DNA from 4 places in the Spartinivicinus marinus genome. Region 2 is predicted to be linked to each of the others. Evidence: predicted binding sites of a transcription regulator. Region 2 holds the regulator's gene; each other region holds the start of a gene.
The links. Region 2 encodes FNR, which switches genes on or off when oxygen is low (the NO sensors DNR and NnrR bind a similar motif). Its sites were predicted from a motif close to TTGATNTANATCAA; they were not measured.
Positions count from the first base shown of each region.

Region 1: a site for FNR is predicted at 2,919-2,932, ahead of OQE68_RS03580 (phosphoketolase family protein). Genes of this name have one in related genera too.
Region 3: a site for FNR is predicted at 2,737-2,750, ahead of OQE68_RS16075 (Hsp20/alpha crystallin family protein). Genes of this name have one in related genera too.
Region 4: a site for FNR is predicted at 1,945-1,958, ahead of OQE68_RS14650 (cytochrome ubiquinol oxidase subunit I). Genes of this name have one in related genera too.

Region 1 is NZ_JAPJZK010000001.1:732,096-736,809, forward strand. It holds gene OQE68_RS03575 (cation:proton antiporter) at 1-397, opposite strand, end outside; gene OQE68_RS03580 (phosphoketolase family protein) at 401-2,845, opposite strand; gene OQE68_RS03585 (NnrS family protein) at 3,050-4,249, shown strand; gene OQE68_RS03590 (hypothetical protein) at 4,242-4,511, shown strand; gene OQE68_RS03595 (FeoA family protein) at 4,653-4,714, shown strand, end outside.
Region 2 is NZ_JAPJZK010000001.1:6,350,501-6,355,214, forward strand. It holds gene OQE68_RS27900 (sulfite exporter TauE/SafE family protein) at 1-608, shown strand, start outside; gene hemN (oxygen-independent coproporphyrinogen III oxidase) at 679-2,067, shown strand; gene fnr (fumarate/nitrate reduction transcriptional regulator Fnr) at 2,174-2,926, shown strand; gene OQE68_RS27915 (adenine phosphoribosyltransferase) at 2,979-3,521, shown strand; gene OQE68_RS27920 (hypothetical protein) at 3,940-4,437, shown strand; gene OQE68_RS27925 (TraR/DksA family transcriptional regulator) at 4,572-4,714, opposite strand, start outside.
Region 3 is NZ_JAPJZK010000001.1:3,577,214-3,581,927, reverse strand. It holds gene OQE68_RS16080 (PEP/pyruvate-binding domain-containing protein) at 1-1,985, opposite strand, end outside; gene OQE68_RS16075 (Hsp20/alpha crystallin family protein) at 2,162-2,707, opposite strand; gene OQE68_RS16070 (DEAD/DEAH box helicase) at 3,304-4,714, opposite strand, start outside.
Region 4 is NZ_JAPJZK010000001.1:3,252,578-3,257,291, forward strand. It holds gene cydB (cytochrome d ubiquinol oxidase subunit II) at 1-330, opposite strand, end outside; gene OQE68_RS14650 (cytochrome ubiquinol oxidase subunit I) at 362-1,732, opposite strand; gene OQE68_RS14655 (sensor histidine kinase) at 2,072-3,943, shown strand; gene OQE68_RS14660 (sigma-54-dependent transcriptional regulator) at 3,952-4,714, shown strand, end outside.

The sequences.
Region 1 (4,714 bases), 5.6 Mb from region 2:
CAGGATCTGTCGCGGTTGCAACACCTGCAACCAATAAAGCAAAAATTAATCCTGTATTTAAAAGCCACATACCAATAAATACAATTACTGCTGTAATCAAAGTGACAATAGAAGATATAATCAGTATCTCCCTACCATTTTCCTTTAAAAACCGGCCTGCTAATTTTTCTCCCAATAAAAACCCTACCATTAACAACGCAATATTCGTTACCAATGGAAACCAGTCTTGAGTAAAGGAAGGTAACAGCGCTAGTCCAGAAGGCCCTACCGTCAACCCAAATACTAATAATAAAGTTACTCGAGGCAAGTGAGTTTTACGGCCAATAACATCAGTTATTAGCCCAAGTAAAAACAGGATACCTAATACCGCCAAATGGTTATCAAGTATGGACATCATATTTTACTGATAAGGTTTAGCAATAATTGTATAAGGATCCCCAACCCCTGTTACTGCTTGAATTTCCCTATCCGTCAGAATAGCCTGTGGGTTTAACGATGCAGTCTTAGCAAGCTGGTATAAAATATGTGCCCAAGTTGTTTTATTGGCATAAAACATTCCACCTATATCCAAAGTGCCACCTTGATTGATATAACCAAGTGCGACTGTTTGTTTTGGTCCCAAATCCAGTTGCCTCATCACACCAAGATAAACTTCTGGTCGACCATGGCAAATAAACACTCTTGTTTTAACTGTGGCTGGAAATAAATTTTCCAACACTTCACCGGCTACTAATTGCTCTGCCTCAGCATTATCTCTCGCCACTCTAAATCGACCGGGCTCAATAATATAAATGAGTGAATGAGATATCCCCCGCTCGTTTAAACGGTCACTGGCTTTTAGTGTCTCAAGCAACTGATAAGCACCTACTGCTACTAATTGAATTGACGCATCAGCAACCCCTCTGACTAATACCGCACCGTCGTCAAGCAAGTTAATTGACTGTTCTTTTGATAGAAAGACTGGCACAGGTAATTTAGGTATTGTCGCTAGCCAAATTTGTCCATAGCTTGCGTAACATGATTGCATTGTCGCTAAAGCACTATTCCAATCACAAGGAAATAATACCCTTGCCATATCACTCATTTCACCCATTAATGCTTCAGATAAAGTTGGGTCTTGATGGGACTGCTCGTTTTTACCATTTTCCCAAACATGGGAAGTCGATAAGACAGGTACACTCAGCCAGCTTGCTGGTTGCTCCACATCTTTTTGGTGTCGTGCAAAAATAATCGTCTGGCGAAGCGCTCCCAACATTTTTACTGCAAATGCTTCATAAGAAACCACCAAATTAATCCCTTGCTGGTTGGCCAATACAGCGCTTACCACTGCTTCTTCATTAAGTGCTGTAATTACTTTACCATCTATTGCTTCAGCAACGCCTTGTTCAGGCTGAGTAACACGGTGCTTAAGCCAGTCAAGGGTTTGGTTCATTTGGTTACTTCTTAATTCGTCTGGATTACCCACCCTCACACGCAAATGGGCGTTTTCTTTTACTAACTGCGTAAAACCTTCATCCCACCCCACCATAGGAGAATAATTATCATACAACTCTGGTTTCCAACTGAGTGACGGCTTATTTACCTTAATTTTTTCTATAACTTGCTTGACTGTATTTTCCTTAGGGCGACTGGCCCCATCATGATTGTTAATCAGTTTAACTGCATTTTTCAGTTTATCAGTAGGTACCCACAGTTTTTTAGCACCTTGATTAAATGCCATTAAAGCTTCTGCTGACTTGGCAGGGTTTGATTGTAAAGGTGTACCATGGGCAGCGTTAGTACCAGCACCTGGAAAGCCATAGCCTTTTACTGTTTCTGCAATCACATACGGCAGCTTTATCGGGTAATGCTGTTTACCCTGCTTAACCGCTTCGGCTCTTGCTTGTAGACGATTTTCCATTTCAAAAATTGCCCACACAAAAGCGGCAGGGTCAGTACCATCAATGACAACAGGATCAAAATAATTTAAAGCTAAATGCTGTTTAAACCACTCAGAGCCTCCAGATTGACTCATAGTAGTACGCTGATCTATACGACGCCCGTTGGCTATCATAATCGGTGTCACCAAACCCGTATCCTCAGCTCGCCACCACCTAGGGGCCCAGTCACTACCTCGTTGTTCTTCAAATGCACCATCACTTAAAAAAGCAACTAAACGCTCACCAGGCATAGGCTGGTGAACATAGTACAGACCAGCAAAGCCTAAATATCCACCCTCAATGGTTGCACCTGCCGTATGTGTATTAACGTGACTACCCAGTGGTGAAACGGGTTTCCCCTGTTGATTCACCAAATAACTGTAAAAATCCCTTACAAAACGGGTTAACCCTTGGTCGGACCAATCATAACGTTCTTTGTGAACAGCTGTTGTATTTTCTAATAACAAATTCACCGCATCGATTGCTGCAACACAATGGCCTTGCCCCATTAGCCATTGCCGAGTCATGCCTGTTAATGCATTAATCCCCATATAGCCCATATAACCTGTCACCATGTTGAGCGAGCCCCCAGTATGTCCTTGGGGCTGCCGCTTAAAATCTGCAGCAGTTAACTCCTTACCATCTAAATAAACATTTTTGGCATAAGTCATATGGACAACTAACCACATTGCCGCACAAGTCAACTTATCCAGCGCAGCTAATTGTTGATAAGCCTCAGTTTTTCCGGCAACAACACCCTCTGTTACCAATAAACAAACCATTTCGTAAATACGTAACTGCGTTTCAGCAGTATGCTTAATCACCCCATAACCTGATGCCCAGTTAGCAAAGTCCTTATCCTTGTTACGAATCAGTGTTGCACGCTGCTCTATTAAAGTATCTTCACGAAAATTTGAAGCTATCATTACAGAAATAGTCCTCATATCACTGTTAAAAAGACTTTTAAAACAAGCATATAAACCAGGGACATCAAAAATACTGACTTGCATCAATGAACCCTATTAGTTTATACCCTACAACCGCAGTAGGTTATTGTGATTACACGTTAGGTAAGAAAAAATAAGTAGCTCAATAGCCAAGTGATCGTTAGGGTACAGAAGGAAATATATATGGCATTAATGACATTACCTGGTCAAAACCCCAATCAACCTCGCTTGGCTTTGTTTAATCTTGGCTTTCGTCCTTTTTTTCTTGGGGCTGCGGTTTACGCAGTCGTTTCCATCTTCATTTGGCTTGGGCTTTATGGGTTAGGGTGGTCTGCTCCAACATCCACAATTAACCCCATTGCCTGGCATGCTCATGAAATGATATTTGGTTATAGCCTAGCAGTGATAGCAGGCTTTCTATTAACTGCTGTTAAAAACTGGACAAAAATTCAAACTATCTATGGCTTTAAACTAGGCCTGCTATTTTGTTGTTGGCTCATACCACGAATCGCTATTCTATTTGACCAAGGATTATTGATTGCTGCAGTCATGGATATACTCTTCATCCTATTACTGGCCTCTTGCGTATTAGTCCCTATTATCAAAGTCAAGCAATGGAAGCAGTTGGGAATTATGGCCAAACTCTTATTAATGGGGCTTGCTAATATACTTTTTTACCTGGGCGCCTTTGATATCGTTGAGTCGGGTATTCGCTGGGGGAACTATACAGGCTTATATCTTATCATTGGCTTAATATTGACTATGGGCCGTAGAGTTATCCCTTTTTTTATTGAACGTGGGGTTGGCTATCCAGTAACCTTAAAAAATTATCTTTGGCTTGATATTAGTTCGTTAGTAATTTTTTTGTTATTTTTTATTAGCACTGTTTTTACCCACTACAAAATTATTGCTGCCTGGTTGGCTGCATTATTGTTTGTTATTCATTTAATTAGAATTGCTGGTTGGTACACCAGGGGAATATGGCATAAACCCTTATTATGGAGTTTATACCTGGCTTACGCTTTTATAATTATTGGCTTTTTACTGTTTGCACTCAGTGGCTATCATTATGTATCAGTTTTTCTCGCTATTCATAGTATGGCCTTTGGTGGCATCGGCCTAGTGACACTGAGTATGATGAGTCGTGTTTCTCTTGGCCACACAGGCCGTAATGTCCAACAGCCACCCAAATTAATAGGCTTAGCCTGTATCCTTTTAACAATTGGTGGTGTCATCAGAGTGTTTTTACCTATCTTGGATATGAGCCATTATGTAAATTGGATTGTAATATCACAGCTATGCTGGATTATAGCTTTTGTATTCTTTCTTATTATTTATACTCCAATTTTAATTAAACCCAGGGTAGATCATCAGTTTGGTTAAAAAACCCTCTACCTCAGTTGCAATGCAAGATTTGATCAACCAAATCAGATCAGCAATCCCCTTCGATACCCCTGAATCAGTATTATGTGCTGGCACTTGTCATGGCTGCTCAAAAAAACTCTTGGAATTTCTCTCAAGAGAGCTAGATGACTGGGAGTCACAGCTGCAATCAGGGGAAATACCAACTCTTGGAGAAATCGATCGGCTGGCAAAAACCAGTAAAAAAATCTACCGAGTATTGCAGAAAAATCGTTTAGTCTAAAACCAAGCAAGCCATAAAAAAATAAGAATCAGTTGCATTCTCACTGATCTAAATCAAAACAGATATCCTATTGTTAACTGTAAACTGGTTACACAACAGATCTTGTAAAAACCAATCTCAAACCAGTTATAGTCAAAAACTATGCAGTTCACACTTAAACACTTACAGGTTGGTGAAAGTGGTCATGTCACTGGCATTTGCAA
Region 2 (4,714 bases):
TCAGCCTTCACTTGCCTGAGCAAAAAAAACTACCTGTACTACTCAGTTATAATACCGGCCGCATTACCAGCTATACCCTAGCAGGCATGTTAGTAGGCAGTTTAGGCTGGTCAATTCAGCAGCTGGGGCCTGCAGCAAACCAAGGGCTCCGCTGGTTAGCTGGCATTTTATTGATTTTAATGGCCTGCTATATCGCTAACTGGTGGAAAGCACTGACGTGGCTAGAAAAAGCGGGACAGCATCTGTGGCGCTATATTCAACCATTAACCAAACCTTTTTTACCCGCAACTAACAGTAAACAAGGCTTTTGTTTAGGCATTTTATGGGGCTGGCTGCCTTGTGGGCTTATTTACAGCGCCCTAACCTGGTCTGCTGCCAGTGGCAATACACTTGATGGCGGACTGCTGATGCTGGGATTTGGTTTAGGAACACTGCCTACGGTATTAGCCACTGGCTTTTTCGCTGATACGCTAAAGCAATTTGTTGCCCACCACCTCACCCGCACAGTGGCAGCGATCATTATGATTGGTTTCGGTATATGGACGATTCCTGGCCCTCACCAAGCGCTGTTAATGCCAAACCATGAGAATCATGCTCATCATCATTGACCCATGTCAATTCTTTTCCAGACCACCGCTTTACACTGTTAATCTGTATCAACAGTGACAGGCCAAGTTTATGTTAGGACCTTTGAAGTGGCAGTCCTCGCTTATCGAACGATATAATCAGCAAGGCCCACGTTATACCTCATACCCTACTGCCGTTGAGTTTTCAGAATCGTTTGAGCCTGACCACTATCAACAAGCTTTAACAAAACTCAAACAGCAGCAAACACCGCTGTCACTTTATGTACACATCCCGTTTTGCGCTAGTGTTTGTTATTACTGTGGCTGCAATAAAATAATTACCAAAAATCGGCAAAAAGCCCTGCCTTATCTAACGGTATTGGAAAAAGAAATCCAGCTTGTCTCTCAACAGTTAGACTGTAAGCCTGTGGTTGAACAACTACACTGGGGAGGTGGTACCCCTACCTTTTTGACCCATGAGCAAACTACCCAATTGTTTACGCTGCTGGAGCAGCACTTTCAATTGGTGGATGATATTGACGGAGACTATTCAATTGAAATAGACCCACGAGAAGCTGACTGGCCAACCATGGGATTATTACGCTCCTTGGGGTTTAATCGTATTAGCTTAGGTATTCAGGATTTTAATCCAGTTGTACAAAAAGCGGTTAATCGCGTTCAATCAGAAGCTGAAACAGAAGCTATTTTTGAAGCAGCCAGGGCATTATTATTTAAATCCATTAATGTGGATTTAATTTATGGATTACCTTTTCAAACCACTGCCAGTTTTTTAGAAACCCTTGATAAAGTCATTGCGCTCTCACCCGACCGGCTATCTATTTTCAATTACGCTCATTTACCCCATCGGTTTAAGCCTCAAAGAAGGATTAAAGCCAGCGACTTACCTTCTGCTCCAGAAAAGCTCAGTATTTTACAACACAGTATTGATCGGCTACAGGCAGCTGGCTACCACTATATTGGCATGGATCACTTTGCTTTACCTGATGACAAACTGGCTACCGCTCAAGCAAAAGGCGAATTACATCGTAATTTCCAAGGCTATACCACCCATGGCCATTGTGACTTAATTGGGTTTGGCGTCTCTTCAATTAGCCAGATTAATGATATTTATTGCCAAAACCACACTGCACTTGATGACTATATTCAGTCAATCGAAAATAATCAGCTACCCATTAAACGTGGTATTCAATTAAATCAGGATGATTTACTTAGACGAGGTATTATTCAACAGCTAATCTGTCACTTTCAGGTAGATTTAGCCAAGTATTGCCAACCTTTCGGTATAAACTGGCACGTTTATTTCCAGAAAGAAATTATGCAACTCATGCCAATGGTTGAAGATAAGCTCATCACCCTAACTGATAGCAAGTTAATCATCACCAATAATGGAAGGCTGTTAGCCAGAAATATCTGTATGGTGTTTGATCGATATCTAGCAAGCAAACAATCATCAGAGAATTTATTTTCTAAAGTTATTTAATACTAAAAACTTTCGCTTGTTGCTAACTGGGTCACCCCCTACAATAATCACAATGTACCCGTTAGCCTAAATTAACAATTTTTGCGTTCGAGGCCTCAGCGTAACAATGATTGCCAAAGTAAAACCTATCAACCAAGTCGCTTGCAAAGATTGCATTCTAAGCACCCTTTGTCTGCCTATTGCCTTAAAAGTAGAAGATATTGATACGCTAGACAGCATCATTAAACGAGGCAAACCATTACGCAAAGGCGAGCACCTATTTTTCCAAGGTGACACATTCAGCTCTATCTATGCCGTTCGTTCGGGTGCCTTAAAAACCTACACCACCACTGATGATGGTGTTGAACAAATTACTGGCTTCCAACTGCCAAGTGAATTAGTTGGGTTAAGTGGTATTGATGACGAGCATTACCCCGTATCAGCCCAAGCGGTAGAAACCACTATGGTTTGTGAAATCCCCTTCGAACGACTGGATGAACTTGCCAGTACCCTGCCCGAGCTCCGTCGTAAATTAATGCAAATCATGAGCAAAGAAATTCGCGAAGATCAGCAAATGATGTTGTTGCTCAGTAAGAAAAATGCCGATGAACGTATTGCAACCTTTCTCTTAAATTTAGCTGCCCGCTTCCGTCGCCGTGGCTTTTCTTCTCAGGCTTTCAGACTCCCCATGTCTCGCAATGAGATGGGTAATTATTTGGGACTTGCGGTAGAAACGGTTAGCCGTGTCTTCACGCGCTTCCAAAAAAATGGCTTAATCGACGCGAATGGCAAGGAAGTCCTGATCAAAGATTCCATGACTATTTGCTCTTTAGCTGGAGGCAAACCTGTTAACCAAGCCAACGACTCATTAACAGGCTAGCCCTTCCCTAGCTGGGGAGAGCATCGATAAACCATTATTTGGAAAACTAATAATGATATTTGACGAATATTATATAAAGTCATTAATTCGTAATGTTCCTGACTGGCCCAGCCCTGGTGTAATGTTTCGTGATATTACGCCCTTATTTAAATCACCAAAAGCCCAACGCATGGTAGTTGATAGCTTCATTCAACGTTATGTAGATGCCGACTTTACCCATATTGGCGCCATGGAAGCCCGAGGTTTTTTACTTGGCTCAGTCATTTCCTATGAGTTGAATAAACCACTAGTGTTATTTCGAAAACAAGGCAAACTACCGGCGAAAACCATTGCAGAAGAATATGACATCGAATACGGAAAAGCAGTACTAGAAATACAACATGATGCCTTTGAAAGTGGTGCAAGCATCCTACTCGTGGATGACTTGATTGCCACAGGAGGCACTTTACTTGCTGCAGCAACTTTAACCCGACAGTTAGGGGGTAGTATTTATGAAGCAGCGGCTATTATTGACTTGCCAGATTTAGGTGGTAGCCAAAAGCTTCAAGACTCAGATATTCCCGTTTATACACTTTGTGCCTTTGCTAAAGATTAGTCAGTGTTAACTACTTCTGATCGCACCCCTCAAAGGGTGCGCCAGTCATCTAAGAATAAACCCGCTAGTTTCACCGTCATTTAAATGACAACACTGTCAGCTATTTGATCACTTCCCAACTATCTTTTTCATCTTACTCAACAAACATCGGACAGGTTAACAAGCAAAAGTGCTTTTTCCACTACTGCTAACTCCATACTTCACAGCATTTTCCTTACTAAATACTTTTTAACTTTTTCCAAGTAAAGCAAGCCGTTAAGTTGCGTATTTCAGTCTACACTAACCATAAAATAGGATTGTATTCAAGATAAGTCATTTTTTTGCAACGAATAAAAGGAATGCCAATAGCAGTAAAGGCCCATACTGGTCAAAAAAATGCATTAAAAACAATAAACGTAGGGAAAATGAGAGTTGAATAATGGGCATTTGTGCAGAAGAGCTAAGACATTATGTCGTTCAACCCACTTTAAAGCAATTGCAAATCAAGCATTGCTTAGCAGAAAACTTGCTAATGGGGACAGCTGCTCAGGAAAGTGGGCTTGGCTTCTACCTACGCCCTAAAAAACACCACTCCTATGGCATTTATTGCATTACTCCCCTGATGCATAGAAATATATGGGATAAATATTTGGTTCAACTACCAGAACTGGCAAGTCAGGTCAGGGGATTAGCTAGCCAACATGAATTTTTGGAAAATCCCCACCAAGAATTAGCTACTAATCTCAGTTATGCAACAGCTATTGCTTGGATGGTTTACCAGCGTGTCCCGAATTTTCCGACTAAAGGTGATCCTGCCAATTTAGGGCTATTGGGAAAATGCTGGCGCCGTTATTACCATGGTAAACCCCAGGCCTCACTAGACGACTTTATCCATAATTACCATCAATATATTCTGGGTAGACCTCAAGCCGCCTGATAGTTCAATATAGCACTTGCTTATGTTAAATATTGCAACAGGCTAACAATAGAGTCTGTTGTTTTGATTTATATGTATTTGCTTACTACTTAACTCTCTAAGCAAAAGTAGATGTTGTTATATTACCGCTTTGCTTAACCTGACAACTGCTCCGCACATTGAATACATAAGTCCGTATAAGGCATCACCTTTAATCGAGCAGGTGCAATCTCCTGCCCACAATGACTACAAAACAAATACTCTTCATTATCAATACGTGTCAATGCACGCTGGACCT
Region 3 (4,714 bases), 2.8 Mb from region 2:
AGTTCATCAAGTTTACTTAAACTAATAATCATAGGCAGTGAGTAACGCTTGAAAACAAGTGACTGCTGCTTTCTATCTTTTATTTTACTTATAATTTTATCAGATATATTTATTGGAGAAATAATCTCATCACTTATAATTTCATCAACCCCCAGTAAGTAAATATCATCAAACAACTTACTTCTTTTACCTATTTCTTGGACAATATATCGTATGTGAGCAAAAGGCTTTAATATCTCCATTTTCCACGATTCCCTGAGCTCAAGCATAGATTTCAATAGCTGCCATTCTTGGAGAATTATCGATTTTTTAAATGTTTTTAACCCGTTAATTTCATCTTCAACTTTATCGACAGCATAGTTAACTTCTTCACTCGTTGAGCCTGATTTTTTAAGGTTAATAAAAGCTTTTTGGCCCAATTCAACCCATCTAGGGTTGGACAGATCCAGCTCACCTGCTCCTCGGTGACCATATCTAGCCATGAAAAATGGTTGTTTATTAGTATCTTCACATGCCCTTTTAAAATACCGATTCATTTCATAGCTGACTGTTTTCAAACCAATAGCCATCCATCGTTTTAAAGTTTTTTTGGCTTGCTGCTCCCCTAACAGATTGCTGAGAATAGCTTCAAGTGAATGTAGAGTTGCTTCTGTTAGAACAATTAAAATAAATGGCCACAATAAACTGTTTTTAGTAAAAACATGGCATTCTTTAGCAAACCTCTTCAATAATTCTACGTTATCCCAACTCTGATACATAGTAGGGTCATAGGGTCTATCCATTTTATGCTTAAATTTCGCTAATTCTCTTAAACATTGATCCTGCCAATACTTACGTCTACTGCTTAAATTCCAGCCAACTTTTAGCATATTATAAATTGCAAGAGGGGTTCTTATTAAAGACTGAGCCGTCAGTTCCTTAATGCTAAACTTCAAGTGGGGCCTAGGTTTCAAATTTATTGAGTATGGGATAGGCCCAAAGTATAATGGAAACATCATATTTAAATTTATATAAGCTCTACCAAAAACCCTATCTAAAATTGATTCATGAGGAGAAAACTCCTTATCAACAAAACTTAAATAACCCAATTGTTTTAATGCATCTCCAAATGCATTATGTGGTAAAAATGCTTTCTGCCAAAGAGTATATGTTATATAGCTTTGTATGCCTGTCCATTCAGCAAATGTTTGCCCATCCCAAGTTGTCTCTTGATCATATTGACGATGAAGCCTTTCTAATTCTTGTTCAACAATTCTTAAGTGCGTAGAGTATGTGTATGCAGCAGTAATAGGTCTGGCTTGTAATAGTTTTAACTGATTTTCTTCATCTATAGCCCACTCCATATCAACGTCAACATCCAGTAAATTTTTGACTATTGTTCCCATTCTTTGGATATCATTCGTGAATGTTTTTTCCCACATAGGGTGAGTATCTTGTAGAACTCCACCATAAATTCTGTAGGGGGTTTGCTTTCCTGATACTAAAGCCTCCCCATACCCCTCAATGAATTCAATTAAATCACCAGCATGTTTACCTCTAGGGTCAGATGAAAAATATACACCCGAGAATTTTGGTTTAACCATTATTTGTATAAGTACATTCATACATCCACTACTTGCTTTACCTAGAAAGTGCTCCCTATATACTTTAGAAGAAACTTTATTTATGGAGTCAAAGCACTTAGTTACTGCTATTTGCAAAGTTTGATTATCTCTCACATTCAAGTAGCTATTATTTTGCCCAGCAAAACTTACTTGACTGTCATCCTCATCACTCGCAGAGCTTCTAACAGCTAGTGGCTTATAGCCTGTATTATTCCACCAATCGAAAATTTCATCCCATTCGTCTTGCTTAGTAGGCAAAGAGGTTAATATAATACCTTCTGGTACAGGAAGTTTATTCTGATATAAGCAAGCTAGATTAAAAGCTTTACCACCAATATCTTTATTATTTTGATTAATATCACTGAAATATAACAGTGTCACAATCGCTCCTTGATTATAGACATGCCCAATAGAAAATTGCGCTTATTGAAAAGTAGAGAAATTGAATTAAACTTAGTAATGATGATTTAATAATATGTACTTCACGAATGATCTCTAGGTATTGTTATCTTAATCTGATACCTTCACCTAAAAATCATTCGGGTTGGGCATAGTAATTAACTTGCTTTCTTAATTGCAATTTTCTTCGTTCTGCTTTGTACTAGTTCTTTCCTAGGAAGACTTATACATAAGACACCATTTTTAAATGATGCACTAATTTCATCTGCATCCGCATCCTCTGGTATTGTAAGCATTCGCTGAAATTTCCCATAACTGCGTTCTACCCGATAATGATGCTCCTCTTTTTCTTCTTTTTCATTTTTCTTTTCACCACTTATAATTAATGTATTATCTCTCATTTCAAGCTTTATATCTTTCTCTTCAACACCTGGTACTTCTACACTTATTAAATATTCTTTATCTTTTGCACTAATATCAATACTAGGCTTAAACATATTATTTGATACCCTTGACCATTCGTCAGAAAAACTGGGAAAGCCACTTCCTTTGAACATACTGTCAAACAATCTATCAACTTCTTTATGAAATTGAATTAACGGGTTTGCGATAGGATCATAAGCCCCTCCTATAGCGAGATTTTTACCTTCTTGCTCTTCTTCCTTTTTAAGCCAGTTCCAGGGAATTAAGTCCTTAACATTCATAACATAGTTTCCTTTACTCAATTATTTAATTGATTTATATCAAAGAACTGTATTTTTAAAGTAACATTCACATTACTGTATTATAGATGCAATACCACCACCTATATGCTCTTAGGCGTTCTGCTACTGAAAGTCACAAACTATGTGACTTTCTTAAAAGTCATTAATATTAGGCATATCTACAACTTGAATATTTAATTAAGCAATAGACGAATTTTGTGTATCTTAGGACTTTAATCAGATAGATAATAGAATACATTATATTTGTATTCAAATATGGCCATTAATTGTTTCACGTACTAGTTGTATCGCTACTTTCTGTGGTGATTATGAAGAAGAATAGTAAGAAAATCTAAAACTCACTCATTAAGGTCATAGGTGACATATTTATATCAATTAAATTACATCCTTGATGTACAATTAACTCACCATCCACATAACAGGAAGTGCTTGTAGTATGATCAATACAAAAGTGTTTGAAGGAAGGTATCGAAGACAGCTTTCAGTAAGGGAACTACCTCCATAAGCCTACGGTTATTTCTTTAATTTTTACTTGTAAAATCTATGAAATAACCGTGTAAGCAAGAGGCTAATTGTTATTTTTTCACAGGTTTTGTTTTTTTACCGCTTTTAGCTTGTCTGCTGCTATTACTATTACTATTACTATTGCTTTTACGTCGTTTGCTACCTTTAAAAGAGTCCTGCTTTTTATTCCGTTTAGGCTTACGTTCAGTGACAGGAAGCTCTTTGCCTGCTGTACCTATATTCAACTTTTGGCTACAAACATAAACACCTTTTAATAGTTGTAGCACATCTTTAGGCATGCCTGCTGGTAAATCAACTGTACTAAATTCATCGTATATGCATATTTCACCAATATACTGGCTTTCAATATCCGCCTCATTGGCAATAGCACCAACCAAGTTACCGGGTTTCAAACCATGATCACGCCCTACATCTACCTGATAACGTTGCATTTCAATATCTGGATGGGCTTTTAGTGGCTCTGCCTGATGGCTGTATTGCCTGCGTTTTCTGCCTTTTTCCTCAGGTTCTTCACTTTTAAACTTTTCAGCTTTTAAATTCAGCAATAGAGGCTGTTCACCTTGTACCATTTTAGCCAAAGCCGCTGCGATATTAATCGCATCTACTTCATGTTCTGCCTGGTATTCAGATACTAATTTATAGAATAACTCCAGCCCATCACCTGCCATTGTGTCCGTAATCCGTTGCTTGAAACGCTCAATCCGCTGATCATTGATATCTTTCGGTGATGGTAACGCCATTGCCGCTATCGTTTGTTTAGTGGCTTTTTCAATTGCCCGCAACATGCGCATTTCACGAGGAGCAACAAATAAAATGGCCTGTCCTTCTCGTCCAGCACGTCCAGTACGTCCAATTCGATGAATATAAGCTTCTGTGTCATATGGAATGTCATAATTCACCACATGACTGATACGCTCAACATCCAAGCCACGTGCAGCCACATCTGTAGCTATTACAATATCCAACTGCTGTTTCTTTAACCTACTAACAGTCATTTCCCGCTGTTTCTGTGGCATATCCCCATTTAATGCAGCACAAGAATAACCTCGTGCTTCTAACTTTTCTGCCAACTCAATGGTCGCTGTTTTGGTACGAACAAAGATAATCATGGCATCGAAGTTTTCTACTTCTAAAATACGCGTTAAAGCATCTAACTTGTTCACCCCTCGCACAGCCCAATAGCGCTGACTGATGGTTTCAGCCGTAGCCGTTTGCATAGCAATTTTGATTTCTTTAGGGTCTTTTAAATGTTGTCTTGCTACTTTTCTGATAACTGTTGGCATAGTGGCAGAAAACAACGCAACCTGTCGTGTGGCTGGCGTTTGATCCATAATCCACTCCACATCATCAATAAAGCCCATCCGCAGCATTTCATCGGCTTCGTCTAACACTAAAGCTTGCAAATTATCTAGCTGCAGACTGCCACGACGGATATTGTCCATTACCCGGCCAGGGGTACCA
Region 4 (4,714 bases), 3.1 Mb from region 2:
CCAGACTTTACTACTGTCAGCTTTAAAACGATATTCAAATACGACACCACGAAAAATTAAAGCAAACAGCATAAGAAATACTGGTATATATAACGTACCTAGCACTTGGCTATATACTTTTGGAAACGCAACTAGCAAGCAAACTCCAGCAAATACCATCCAGGTTTCATTACCATCCCAAACGTGTTTAATGGAATGCAATGCTGTCATTCTTTCTTGCTTATTTAACCAAGGGTAAAGAATACCTATGCCAAGGTCAAATCCATCTAGAATAGCGTAAACAAATATCCCAAATACGATAACTAATAACCACACCACTGCTAAGTCCATAAAAATTACCTTTGGCTTGTTATGTGTATGCTCATGCAGGTTTAACTTGCTTTGTATTACTGTCTACTGGGTCTGTTGAGTTTTCTGCACTAATAACTTCAGGCCCTTGGCGAATTAATTTTTTGAAAAAATAAAGGTAGACACCAAATAGCAAGGTATAAACAACCACAAAGCCAATTAAACTGATGAGAATTCTTTCGGCGGGCAAAGGGGTTACTAAGTCACTGGTACGGAATAAACCTTGAATCAACCAGGGCTGTCGGCCCACTTCAACAACATACCAGCCCGATAAAGTTGCGATAAAGCCTAATGGTGCTGACCACTTTAAAGCCTTTAAATAATAAGTGTTAGTGAATAAAGAGCCTTTCTTAGCAAGCCATAGACCTAAGTAAGCCATGATAAGTAAAAATACTCCAATCCCTAGCATTAAGCGAAAGCTATAAAAAACGACAGCAACGGGTGGGCGTTCATTTTCTGGTACGGCATTTAAACCTTGTACTGTGCCATTAATGTCGTGAGTTAAAATTAGACTTGCCAGTTTGGGAATAATAATTTCAAAGTCGTTTTTAGTTTGTGCTTGATCTGGAATAGCAAATAGCCGTAGACCGGCTCCTTGTTCAGTTTCCCATATACCCTCCATTGCAGCCACTTTCACTGGTTGGTGCTCCAAGGTATTAAGGCCATGAAGGTCTCCTACCATTGCTTGAACTGGAGTCAGCACAACCAGTCCTGCAACTGCAATTCCTAGGCTCTTTTTAGCAAATGGCTGGTGGCGTTTTTTAAGCAAGTAATAACTGGAAACACTGGCTATCACCACTAAGGTAGTAATAAAGCTGGCAATTAACATATGAGCAAAACGATAAGGAAAAGATGGGTTAAATATCACTTTTAGCCAGCTGGTGACTAAAATATGATCATTTTCGATAATGACGCCAGCAGGTGTATGCATCCATGAGTTAGCAGCCAAAATCCAAAATGCAGATAAAATGGTACCAACCGCTACGATCACTGATGCACCAAAATGAATTTTTTCGCTTACTCGATTCCAACCAAATAGCATAATACCTAAAAAGCCTGCTTCTAAGAAAAAGGCTGTGAGTACTTCATAATTGAGCAAAGGACCTATAACAGGAGAAGCGATTTCAGAAAATTTATTAAAGTTGGTGCCAAACTGGTAAGAAAGCACCAAGCCTGATACGACCCCCATACCAAAAGTAATCGCAAATGGTTTAATCCAAAATTTTGCTTGTTGTAGATAAATGGGTTGTCGAAGTTTTAGCCATAGCCCCTCCATAATGGCAATATAACAAGCTAACCCAATAGAAAGTGTGGGAAAAATAATATGGAAACTAATAGTTAATGCAAATTGAATACGTGAGAGTAAGGCGGGGTCAAGTTCCATAATACTGTCCCCTAACTCGCATTACGTTGATTGTGTGCTAATTGAACTAAGCCAGGAAGCAACGCTATAGTAATGATCAGCCCAACAGATAGTAAGTCCATCATAAGAACGCTATTATTCATTTCAGCCTACCTCTCAACATGCTTTTATTTATTACAACTGCTTGTTGCTCTACAAAGAGCATGCCAGTTTCAACCGTCAAGTGGATTACAATGATTTAGCGCAATTAAATGGGCTTTGATAGAATGCCTGTAAACATCATTTACAGATTGGTGGGAGTCAGCTATCAACATCGTTAACACTGAAGCCATGACTTTGATAACCGCTTTCTATATATCCATGAGCCTAACAGTTATTACGGCTGTTCTGGCAGGAGCTTGGTTGATCATAAAATCAACACATCATAAGGTCTTGCGGCCTTTGGCTGGTTTTTGTTTGGCAATGGCTGGATGGTGTGCTGGGCATTTACTTGTGCAGTTTGAGGAGATGATCATTCGCCAAACAGGTTTGGCACTCTTATTAGCCAATCCGTTTATTCCCACCTTTTTTCTTCACTTTACGCTTAATTTTATTGGTGAGACTGGTCAATCTCAATCATCACCAGCATTGATAAAAACAATGCAACGTCGTGTGGGTATTTGGTATGTGCTTGCTGCGGTTGTATCTATTATTAGCTGGTTGGCTGCCGATAACTTCTTGCAACCTTGGTTATCTTTTAGTGCCTTTATTCATTTGGCTGGGTTTGGCTGGGTGAATCTAGCTTATACCGTACTTGTCGGTTTAGAAGCACATTCGTTACTTATCTGGGGATGGCAAGTTAGTTCTGCAAATAAACGGCGCTCTATTGTAGCAATGTTTATTGTTGGCGGCTGGGGATTACTCTTAGCAACGAGTTTTGTATTTCCTTCAATAGACATTGATATTTTTCCTTATCCCATGTTGTTACTGCCTAGTTATGCCGTTTTACTGGTTTATGGAGTAACTCGCTATCAGCTAGTGGAGGTCAATCAATGGGCTAGAAAAGCCATCAATTGGTTGGCATTAGTCACTGGGGTATTTATTGCTATTGCATTATTTAGTGCGATAGCGGGTTCATTCGGAATAACAGCTTTTGCTGGTGTACCACTACCTCAGTTATGGTTTTACTCATTGTTTGTATTAGCAGTGGCTTGGATGCTAAGCCAGCCTGCTCATTTATTAGCTGATCGGATTATTTATCCAGGAGCACATTTGGATCAAGGAACGCTTGATCAGTGGCTAGCAACCTTGCAGCAATCTCAGAGTTGGGAGTCGCTAAAAACAACGGCTGAACAGCTGCTTCAACAGCATGTTGGACGAATGTTGCGTGTTGAGTTTGCTGTAGATGAGCAGCATCAAGACCCTACTATTTATTGTTTAAAGCATTCAGACTGGGAAATTAAGTTGATTGGGTGGGAGGATTTAACACCAAGTTTGCGCCATGTAGGAGAGGTTTTTGCTGCATTATTATTGAGCAGTGCTCGCTTGGTTGAGCAGCGTTTACAACTAGCAAAACAAGAAAAACAACGGCTTGCAGAGCAGCATTTGGTGGAGCTAGGCAGTTTATCTGCTGCAATGGCTCATGAGTTACGTAATCCACTTAATATTATTTCAATGGCAGCTGCCCAAACTGATAAAACTACTCGCAGTTATATCCAAGCCCAAGTAGCAAGGGCGGACCAGCTGGTTAGTGATATGCTCAGTTATTCGGGCAGGCTGATGCTTAATTGTGAGGTGAATAAACTGAAGTTGATAGTATCAACGGTAGCAAGTTATATAGAACAGAATTATCAAATAAAAGTGTCAACTAATATTGAGAGTGATCTGACAGTATATGGTGATTGCGGAAAAATACAGCAAGTATTAACTAATCTTTTAGAAAATGCTGCAGCTTTTACTCGAAATCAACCAACGCCACAAATATTGGTTAGTGCAAGCAATATACAACAAGATGATGGCGATAATTGTTGTGAAATTATTGTCCATAATAATGGTCCAGCAATTACTGAAGAGATGAAAAAGCAACTATTTATTCCATTTGTTAGTAAGCGTGCTGGAGGTAGTGGGCTAGGGCTAGCAATAATTAGGCGAATAATGGAAGCTCATCAAGGGCGTGTGTATCACTCAGATTCTATGGGGTGGAATTGCAGTTTTATCTGTCTGTTTCCTTACCCTAAGGCTGCTGAAAATTGAGCAATAAAATGAATGATGAACATATTTTAGTAGTTGATGATGAGCCGGCATTTTGTGAGTTATGTAAGTTATGGCTTGTGCAACAAGGCTATACAGTATCTGTTGCATCTGATACTGAGCAGGCTAGACAAATTTTAGTAAAACAAACAATTGGCTTAATTTTGCTTGATTTGGCTTTGCCACCTTCCTTTACTCCAGAAGAAGGGTTGCAGTTGATTCCTGAGTGTGAAGCGCCAGTGATTGTCATGACAGGTCATGCTGATAGAGAACTTGCTTTAACAGCAATCAAAAATGGGGCATGGGATTTTTTAGCTAAACCGATCGACCCAGATATGTTGGCTATTGTTGTAAAGCGTGCTTTAGTCAAGCATGAATTAGAGCTGCAATTAAGTCAACTACGTCAACAGCTGGTGCAAGATGATGATATGGGGTTGGTAGGTGTCAGCGAAAATATTCAGTCTACCAGGCAATTAATTTCGCGAATTGCTCCTACCGACGTACCTGTATTAATTACAGGCCCTTCGGGCACAGGGAAGGAAATTATTGCAAAAGCCATTCATCAACATAGTAGTCGAAAAAGTCAGTCATTTATTTCTGTGCATTGTGGCGCAATCCCTGCTGATTTATTAGAAAGTGAGCTATTTGGTTATAAAAAAGGGGCATTCACTGGAGCGGATAAAGACCGGGTTGGCTTAATTGCATTGGCGGATAATGGCACTTTATTTTTAGATGAAATAGGTGAAATGCCGAGTGCAATGCAAGTTAAGTTAC